2 regions of the Alteromonas sp. G4i35 genome follow, and region 2 is predicted to be linked to the other one. Evidence: predicted binding sites of a transcription regulator. Region 2 holds the regulator's gene; the other holds the start of a gene.

Region 1 (5,134 bases), on a different contig from region 2:
CTAAAGCAGTGGTAAGCTGACGCTTATAATAAGAACACTCAACTAAGTCATTATCAAAATTACAAAAAACATATCCAACCAAACAACGAGAATTCGTTAACACTCCTCGGGACAACAACGACAAAAATAAGGATAGATATGCAGCTCATTTTCAATCGCTACACACGTTTTTCAGCAATTATAACGCTCTTGGCACTTTTCACTCATAGCGTATGGGCAAATACACAGCACGTACACACCATGAAGCGTGTAGAAGTAGCTTCACAGAACGCTCCATTACAGCCAATAATGATTCAAGGCCCCATGCCCATTGAAGCTGAATACTTTGCTGCGCTTTTGGATAACACTTCAACAGAGTATTCAGGTAATGCCGTATTCTATAAAGGGACACTAAACGGGTACCCCATTGTGGTAGCTAAAACCGGTAAGGGTTTAGAAAATACTGCGGCCGCCACCGCTATTGGCATAGAGAGATACCACCCTCGCCTTATCATCAATCAGGGAACATCAGGTGGCCACGATCCTTCCTTAAAAGTTGGTGATATTGTTCTTGGCGAACGCAGTATTAATGCATCCAATTTTAAAACGCCCAAGCTGGCTCAAGGAGAAGGTTCTCAACCGTTTAATTGGCTGCCGATGGATCTTATGGCGTCAGAAGGCAGCGCGGGAGAAGGGAGTAGCGCTAAGGACGCAGAAAAGTTGCGTTTTTATTTAGGAGACAAACAGCTCATCAACCTAGCTCTATCGCTATCCAAGCAGTACAAACGCGGGAACGTCGTTAAAGGAACGATTGGCAGCGGTAACTTTTGGAATAACGAGTTAGATCGAATAGCATGGCTCCATAAGAATATGGGAACGAGTGTGGAAGAAATGGAAACCGCTTCTGCAGCGCAGATTGCACATGCCTACCACGTTCCCTTTTTAGGTATTCGCGTATTGTCGAACAATATTACCAACCATGGTGAATATGACCCAACCACGGCCAAAGATTGTCAGGCCTTTGTTGAAAAAGTGGTAAGAGCTTATATTTCTGCGCTGTCGGAATAAATTTGGAAAACACTCAAACGAAAAACGCGCCCTACATTGCAAGAATGTAAGGCGCGTTTTCATGTATAGCCTTTGTATTAGATTGCTTGAGCGGTATAAGTTTCCGCATCTTGACTAACATCATTCGCGTATTGAGTAAGATGATGATTTAGAATATTTTCGGCGCGCTCAACAAACTCATCACGCTTAAATTTCCAACCTCTTAAATCGGCTTGCTTAGCCTGTGCAATGTAGTGCTCTAGACGCGTTTTTCTCAATAGATGTGCCTTTTTCGACAAATCAAATTCTACCAATGAGAAGTTGCGCTGTACTTTTTGAATATCCATGTGAACGGGGCGCTGTTCGTCATCAGCTGATGCTTGGCTTACGGATAGCTTTCCTTGCCCAATTACACCGACTATAACAATGATTGCTGATACCACTAAGCCTGAATAAACCCACTTTAAAAAGTTCATGCCCCACTCCTTGAACGATTTTGCACTTGTATCGATAAGCTCGCTACAATCCACTTAATTAGAAGTATTTATCACCAATGTATTGAGTCATTCGACTATTTAAGTTTCTAGCTTTCACGTTGCAGCAGATGTTTTCTGCCTGACAATACAAACTTTCGTCTATTCAATACATCAAGTAATTCACTCATATCTACTTAACCATATGCACCTTCCGCACCATATAGTTAATCTTTATTTTTCAGTAATTTAGATCAACCCAAAACTTATACTAAAGTTGTATAAGGTACTTTCTACACACAGCAAGATAAAATTTTCCTTTCAAATTTAATAAACTCACTTCCCTCAATACTGTACACTTATACAGTATTGAGATATACCACAACAAGCAAAGTACTGGTATGGAATCTTGTTTTTTTTCAGACCGTCTACCACGTACATTTGCCTAGAGAAAGTGACCATTTGCGATGCATGACAAACTCATTCAAAAACTCGAAATTCTTTCAGATGCCGCTAAGTATGACGCTTCTTGCGCAAGTGGCTCCGCCGGTAAACGAAAAGCAGGTAAAACTGACAAAAAAGGAATAGGATCGCTCACAGGAGGGTCAGGGATATGTCACAGCTTTACCCCTGATGGTCGATGCGTATCATTACTTAAGATCCTAATGACCAACTATTGCATATACGATTGCCATTACTGCATCAATAGGGTGTCTAGCAACGTTCAACGAGCGCGTTTTACCGTTAAAGAAACGGTTGATTTAACGCTTAATTTTTATAAGCGTAACTACATTGAGGGATTATTTTTAAGTTCCGGTATTGTCGGCTCTCCCGACCTGACTATGGAGAGCATGGTACGCATCGCGAAGTCTCTTCGCATTGATCACGGATTTAAAGGGTACATTCATCTTAAGACCATTCCGAATGCATCTCCTGAACTACAGGCTGAAGCTGGCTTATATGCCGATAGGCTAAGTATAAACATCGAAATGCCGACACAAAATTCGTTGAACAAATACGCCCCGGAAAAAGACCTTGGTGAAATTCACGGTTCAATGAATACATTGAAAAACAAAATAAATGAACACAAAGTAGATAAAACCTTCTCGGGTAAACGCCCACCTCGCTTTGCTCCTGGCGGACAGTCCACTCAGATGATCATAGGAGCCGATGACTCAAATGATAAAGTTATCCTTGGCACGAGTGTCAAACTGTATGGTCAACAAAAATTGCGGCGCGTTTACTATTCTGCATTTTCGCCTATCCCAGATGCGTCTGAAGTCTTGCCTCTTAAACCGGCGCCACTTATCCGTGAACACCGACTTTATCAGGCCGATTGGCTCCTGCGCTTTTATGGATTTGGTTTAGATGAAATCGTACACAACGACATGCTAGATATGGAGCACGACCCCAAGCTTGCGTGGGCGCTACGCAATCGCCACATATTTCCCATCGATTTAAACAAAGCTGACAAGCTACTTTTATTGCGAGTTCCTGGACTGGGAGCACGCACAGTACAAAAAATTCTGGCTATTCGACGTTACACAAAGCTTAGCTGGTTCGATCTCACAAAAATGCGTTTGCCCTTACAAAAATTAAAACCGTTCATTACTGTTAGTGATTATTCCCCCGCTATCCATTTGCTCGATAGCAGTAACTTTGAACAGCAATTTAAACAACCAAAACAGTTTGAATTGTTCAGCGCTTAATCTAATTGGTACCACAATGAAAAAAGTAACAATTTCATCAGTGCCCGGATACGACGAATGGCGAAAAGCATCGAGAGAATGTCTAGCCCAACACATACCTCCCGAGAACGTTACATGGCAAACTTCGCAATCTAACCAAGACGACTTGTTTGCCGTGACCGATTCGGCCAACGCTATTGGTGAAAGCCAAACGAATTACAGAATTCCCAGATCAGTTTTAACGCTGTTGAAGTATGCGTTATGCCACCAAGCCCCCGATCGTTTCGCTTTATGTTACCGCGTTTTATGGCGAGTAGTTTTCGAAAACAGAAACCTTATTCACTTAAAAACTGACGAAGATGTGTTGCGTCTCACCATGCTGGCTAAAGCAGTAAAACGCGATGCATATAAGATAAGTGCTTTTTTGAGATTTCGAGAAGTCGTAGTTGACGGACAAGAGCATTTTATTGCGTGGTATGAACCAGAACACTTCAGCTTGGAAATGAAGCTCGATTTTTTTCAGACTCGTTTTAAAAATATGTGTTGGTCAATACTTACCCCTTATCGAGCTGCGCATTGGAATACTAAAACACTTGTTTTGGAAGATAATCCTGACCCTAGTATCATTCCAAATGATGACAGAATTGAAAAATACTGGCTTACGTATTATGCAAATATATTTAATCCTGCCCGCGTAAAAACAAAGGCAATGTTAAGTTCAATGCCCAAAAAATACTGGAAGAATATGCCTGAGACGTCGCTTATTAACGATATGATACGCCACTCGGATGCTAGAGCACGTAGGATGATACTAAATGGAAAAAAGGTGGAGAATGGTGAATAAGTTCTCCTGACAAATATTAGCAGCTGTGCTTCCTTTGTTTATTGCGATTTGGAAAGCTCTGTAAAACGTGACCAAAAAAAGGGGCCGAGGCCCCTTTTTTGTATAAAGCAACAATGATATTAGTTCATCGCAGTTTCAGTAACTACACGAAGGTTGCTTTCAACATCTTTTACGTCAGATGCATTCTTGGCAATTTCCACAGCTAGATCACGCTCAGCATCAGAATCAACGTCGCCAGTCAGTGTTACTACACCGTTTTCTACGTCAACATCGATGTCGAAACCTGAAATATCGGTATCCATAAGAAGACGGGTTTTGATTACTGTGGCGATTTTGGCGTCAGTTAACTCGCTTGTGCCTTCGTCAACAGTATCTTCCATGTCATCTGACATGTCGCCTTCCATATCTTTGTCAGAAACAACCGTTAGCTTGTTGTCTACAGACGTTACACCGTCAATATTCGCTACTAGCTCTTCCGCTAGCTTTCTATCAACAGAGTTCTCAACCTTACCAGTAAGAACGACATTACCGTTTTTAACGTCAGTGTTAATGTCGAATGAATCAAGGTTACCATTGAACAACAGCGTTGCCTCTGCTTTGCCATCAATCCATGCGTCTTTGGCACCTTTCTCCCATTTGTTGTCTGTGTCCATGTCACCTGCATATGCAGCTGTAGTCAAAGTTGTAGCAACAATCATAGAAATAAGTGAACGTTTCATAACATTTCTCCTTTGTCGAAACTCGTAGATAGTCATGCCAATTCCTTGCCAACAAAATAAGACATTGTTTTATATGATAAATATTAATATCCAGGGCTAGTTAAGTAAGTTTTGTTTTGCAAACTTTGCCTTTGTTTGAGAACTTTTTACTTAATTTTGTTAATGCCCAAAACTCGTCAACTTCACTTAAGAAAAGCACCTATCAATTGTACTAGGGGATAACTTTTTGTCGTTGGCCGCCGCTAAGTTACAGTGATACTTAGGTTAAACTTATTTCACAAAGCTGCCGTAGTTATAACGATTTGTGTCGCTTCACTAGCTATAGTCATCAATTTAGTTTTGCAGACAGAAGCAACAGGTGGAGTGTTTTTCGTTAATTAAACT
Region 2 (5,134 bases):
TGTATACTCGCTCGCCCTCTTTCATCAGTTCATCCATAGACATATTCATAGAAAGTAGACGCTGCTCTTCTTCTTTTGCTTTACGAACAATCTCTTCTTGTTCGCCCATCCACTTTTCAAACTCGGCGGGTTCTTTAGCAATTACCACAACCGGCATATAGCCGTGGTCTTTACCACAAAGCTCTGCGCACTGTCCGCGATAAATACCCGGCTCATTCACCTTGGCCCAAGACTCGTTAATAAAGCCGGGGTTGGCATCTTTTTTCACGGCAAAGTCAGGAACCCACCAAGAGTGGATAACGTCGTCAGAAGTAATAAGAAAACGTACTTTTTTACCTGTGGGAATAACCAGAGGGCGGTCAACTTCAAGCAGGTAGTTATCTGTTTTCTGGAATTTGTTCTCTATTTGCTCGCGCTGAGTGGCGAGTAAAGAATAAAACTCTACATCGCTATCCATGTACTTGTAATGCCATTTCCATTGAGAGCCTGTTACTAACACCGTCATGTCAGGCTCAGACGTGTCTTCCATAGCAATTAGAGTATTCGCTGCGGGTACCGCCATGAAGATAAGAATAAGGAAAGGAATAACGGTCCAAGCAATTTCAACCTTCACGTTTTCGTGAAAATTAGCTGGCTTGGCGCCACGGGACTTTCTATGTAGATACATTGAGGCGAACATCACGCCAAAAACTACAACCGCGATACCTACACAAATGAAGAACATCAACATATGGAGGTCGTATACCTGCCCACTGATGTCGGTAGCACCGCGTCTCAAATTAAGCGAAGAGGCTTCTTCGCTTGCTTCTTGCGCAAAAAGCAAAGGGGAAAAAAGCAAAATTGGTATACTAGAACACCATTTTACGAAAACGGTCGTTAGTTGTTTCACTCAGCACCTCCGTAATGGCGTGGTCAAAGACGCTGATTAATTTGCGCGATGCCCTACCAAATGGTTTGCGAACGATTGACCCATAACCTCAACTTGTAAAACAAATTTAGAGCCATTGTTATTATTTTGTTAATCTCTGTATAAGAATTGCGCAATAATGTCGTGCCGTCTAGTCTTTTCTATTAAAAATTTAACGAAGTGGTTAATTTTTAATCATTTACTAAAATGGTCGCGGGGGATTTCACGTGCAAAAAGAGAAAGCCATTGCTGTGAGATGCCCTTGGAATCAAACAGGCATTTTGAACACGGGGTTAAAGTAAATGCTCGACTAACTAGTTAAGAAATCAATAAGTAATCGATTACTCAATGTCGATTTCAAACAAAATTCAAAATAAAAAATGGAAAATACTTGAAGCATTCATAGAAAGAATAACGTGAGTAATGATAAAAATAAGCGCGCAGAAAACCAACAGGTTTGCTGGGCAGGATAAAACCTAAGTTGGCAGATTGAGGAAAAAAACAGGAACAAAAGACATAAAAAAAGCGGCTAACGCGCCGCTTTTATACAAACAAGCTAAAATACTACATCCAGTCAGCGTTTCTGATCACACCCACCGCAATGCCTTCTATCGCAAAATGTTCAGTCGCCAAATCAACTTTTATTGGTGCAAACTCATCATTCTCAGCATGAAGCAATACTTCACGCCCGCGTTTCTCTAGACGCTTTACGGTGACGTCTTCATCTACACGCGCCACAACCACCTGACCGTTGTGTACATCAGTGGTGCGATGAACAGCGAGAAGATCACCGTCTAAAATACCAATGTCTTTCATGCTCATACCGTTAACGCGTAGCAAAAAGTCGGCATGGGGTTGAAACAGTGCAGGATCGACTTTGTAGTGCGATTCAACATGCTCTTGCGCCAAGATCGGCTCACCGGCTGCAACACGCCCAATTAACGGTAGGCCTTCTTCTTCTTGTGCGTCGTTATCAAGAGGGATATTGAGCTTAATGCCACGAGACGTACCAGGCAAAATTTCAATCACGCCTTTACGCGCCAATGCTTTCAAATGTTCCTCTGCTGCATTAGCAGAACGAAAGCCAAGCTGACGGGCTATTTCCGCACGAGTAGGCGGCATTCCCGTTTCTAACATGGTTGTTTTAATAAGTTCTAAAACTTCGGTTTGTCGAGCTGTGAGTGGGCGCATAAAAGACCTGTCTGTTCATACAGTTCCTGTAAGTATATACACCTAAAACTAAATAACAAGCACTTGCCGCGTCTTTTGCGATCTGCAATAGCCTACGACAAGTGCTTTCCTCTTATTTTACGAGAAGAGCCATGTTCGGGTTACTAATTTGTAACTCCAGCTCCCCATCACTATTTTGACGTGTGCGCATGCCTTCAACATTATCGAGCCCAAGTCCAGGGCTTTGCCACACCACATTGCCTTTATTATCAACCTCAACCACGCGATATGCGATGCTGTCATAATAATTGTACGAATAGTCATTCTCGTTAGGCTGGTAGATAGCGAGAATCGACTGATTAGACGACGTCGTTGGAACAGCCGCTATATACTGAGGGTAGAATGACGGTGCTATAGCGTCTTTGAGTTCTAATGCATCGCTCGCCACGTCATAAACATTGATGGTGTTGTAGTTTCTATTTAAACACGCAAATTCAAGTTCGCTATCACTATCAAAATTTACCGTGAGCAATTGGTCACAATTGGTTTCCAATTCATTCAATCCAACAAATTCACCATCCTGCATTTTATAGAGCTTGAGCGAACTATAGCCCCCAACAGCAAAATAATGCACACCGTCTTTTTCAGAGGCAGCAAGCGCATTAATTGAAAAATCGTTAATGATTGAGTCGATAAGCACCTGATTCTCGATATCAAACGCTTTAAGTCGATTGTTCTCAATAATAACTGCATCGGCGTAACTGTCGTTATTTACGTCAATGGCTTCAATAAACGAAATTTCACTATTCTGATTATTGTTCAGTGTCCACTGAATAGCGTTATCTGTAAGTCTCACGACATTAAACGACGAACTATAATCCAGTGCCCCTATTAGTAACTCACCCACACCGTCATTGTTGTAGTCTGTAACGACCGGTTTGCTATAGTTATAGACATCTTCGCCAACCTCAGCACTTATCGCAAAGTTATCCTCTTTATCTACCGATAAAATCTGAATAGATGATTCGTAACTACTTGTATCGCTAACAAAGACGGCTCTTTCATCATTATCGCCATAAGGTGCCCAACCCGCGGCATGATATCTACTCGCGCGCGGCGCACCTTTTATATCTGACAAGGCATATTCACCGTTGGCATCTTGTTGCGCTACTAAAATTTGATTATCACCAGTCCAAATAATGTCGTCCACATTGTCATTGTCTAAATCGTCAATGAGAAGTGACATGCCACTGTAAGTGTTGTGGTTAAGAGCCCACTGCTCAGAGATTTGTCCCGCTTCTAATGCAAAACCTCTAACTTGTCCCCACTGACACTCGGAGACAACCACTATTCCTTCTGTAGCTGGGCTTTCTTTACTATAGGCGATATCACAAATGTCTCCATGTTCCGCCGTTGCCAAACTGCTTTTCGATACTGCTGAGTAGATTGAGATATCATTCCAACTATCGGCACCGATGATTTCATCTACACCATCGTTATTCATATCACCCAGCACAACAAATGCGTCGCTGAACCCGCTACCGTATAGCCATTGGTTGGCACCGCTTTCGATATCAAATACATAACCATTGTTCGTTACCATTTCTATCGATGCGTCATCATCTACGTTACCAAAAGCAAGGTTATTGACGCCGTCAATATCGTACTGTTGCAACTGCTCACCTGTGCGAACATCTACAATGGCAATAGAAGTCGCATTGTAATATTCGCTCCCATATAAATAAGCAACTTCATCAACTCCGTCACCATTGATGTCGTAAAATAAGCCAGAAATAATACTATCTTCAATAATAAACACCGCTTCTGCGTTACTTTCGCGGTCTTTTATTACAGACAATCCCTGTTGAGTAAGAAGGTAGATTTCATCATTATTGTCACCATCAACATCTTGGGTATGCACGCTTCTAATTTCGCCTTTAGTTGGCAGTTTATACGGATACACATAGGTATTTTTAAGCGTATTGCCTTCTAGCGAAAATCCGCCCACGTTGCGAGCATTTACCGTGATAAGTTCACTTACACCATTGGTCGAAGCAATAGCAAAGCCGTGATTATAAATTGGTGTCATCACAGTAGTACGAGCATAAGCCGGGGCCTTGTCCGCATAAGAAGTGATTTCGAGCGTTTGTTGGGATTCAGTTCCGTCTAAGCTAGCGAAACTAAACATATAAGTTTGAGCGTTGAAAAGTTGATTCGCAGGTACATTCCAGGTCATCAGACCTTCCGCATTTAACGAAGCACCGGGAGGCGCTGAAATAAGCTCTCCCGCGACGTCATCGTCAACTCTGTCTGGGTCACTCATCGATACGGTAAACTCTACGTATCCGCCCGCAGTTACTACTTCAGGCATATTCGATGCAGTGAGCGTCATAGGAGAATTGCCGATCTCAACGAAAGTAGGCTGGGATTCAACAACGTTAATACCGTCTGACACCACCATGGTAACTTTAACTTCATCACCGAAGACTGCGCTGTAAGGTGGCAGCGTGGTACCATTAACATCGTCAAGGACTACACCATTTACATACCAGCGAAACGAAATCACCAGCTCTGAGTCGGGAGTATCTGAATCATGATAGTAGCCAGGCTCAACGGTGACTTCATCTGTGGTATAGACAGTCTCATAGGCATAGTAATAAGGCTGATTCACTACAGGAGGTACGGATATCGCATCGATATCTGAAAGCGCAAGGCCAGTATGATTTCCGCTGGCAAACGCTGTTAGATTATTAAAGTATACACCTACATCGTAAATATCATCGCCGTTGTTATCTTCGCCATAGCGAACAGCGCCATCAATAACGTCAATTCCAGCCGTTTTATCTCCTTTTACGACCAGCGAGCCAGATGACGAATAGGGAAGGTCGCCCTGATCAGAAGAATATGCAAAGTCCAATTTGCCTTTAGACGCAATGTAGATTGAACCATTAAGTTCAGACACGAAGGTGTTGTTTGTCACCCCTTCTGCTGATGTGCCACTGACCTTGTAAGTTTCACCATTGTGCGTGACAGTAAGATACTGCCTCGTCTCTTCAT

The links. The regulator LexA, encoded in region 2, represses DNA repair genes until DNA is damaged. The targets are predictions, from matches to a motif close to TACTGTATNNNNATACAGTA.
Region 1: the regulator LexA is predicted to act here: its motif matches at 1,849-1,868, upstream of ACFI6L_RS09440 (putative DNA modification/repair radical SAM protein).

Annotation. Positions count from the first base shown of each region.
Region 1 is NZ_JBHNZD010000012.1:75,297-80,430, forward strand. It holds gene ACFI6L_RS09430 (5'-methylthioadenosine/S-adenosylhomocysteine nucleosidase) at 139-1,047, shown strand; gene ACFI6L_RS09435 (hypothetical protein) at 1,125-1,502, opposite strand; gene ACFI6L_RS09440 (putative DNA modification/repair radical SAM protein) at 1,967-3,208, shown strand; gene ACFI6L_RS09445 (TIGR03915 family putative DNA repair protein) at 3,225-4,031, shown strand; gene ACFI6L_RS09450 (BON domain-containing protein) at 4,151-4,750, opposite strand.
Region 2 is NZ_JBHNZD010000009.1:123,399-128,532, reverse strand. It holds gene coxB (cytochrome c oxidase subunit II) at 1-889, opposite strand, end outside; gene lexA (transcriptional repressor LexA) at 1,472-2,098, opposite strand; gene ACFI6L_RS07460 (COG1470 family protein) at 2,211-5,134, opposite strand, start outside.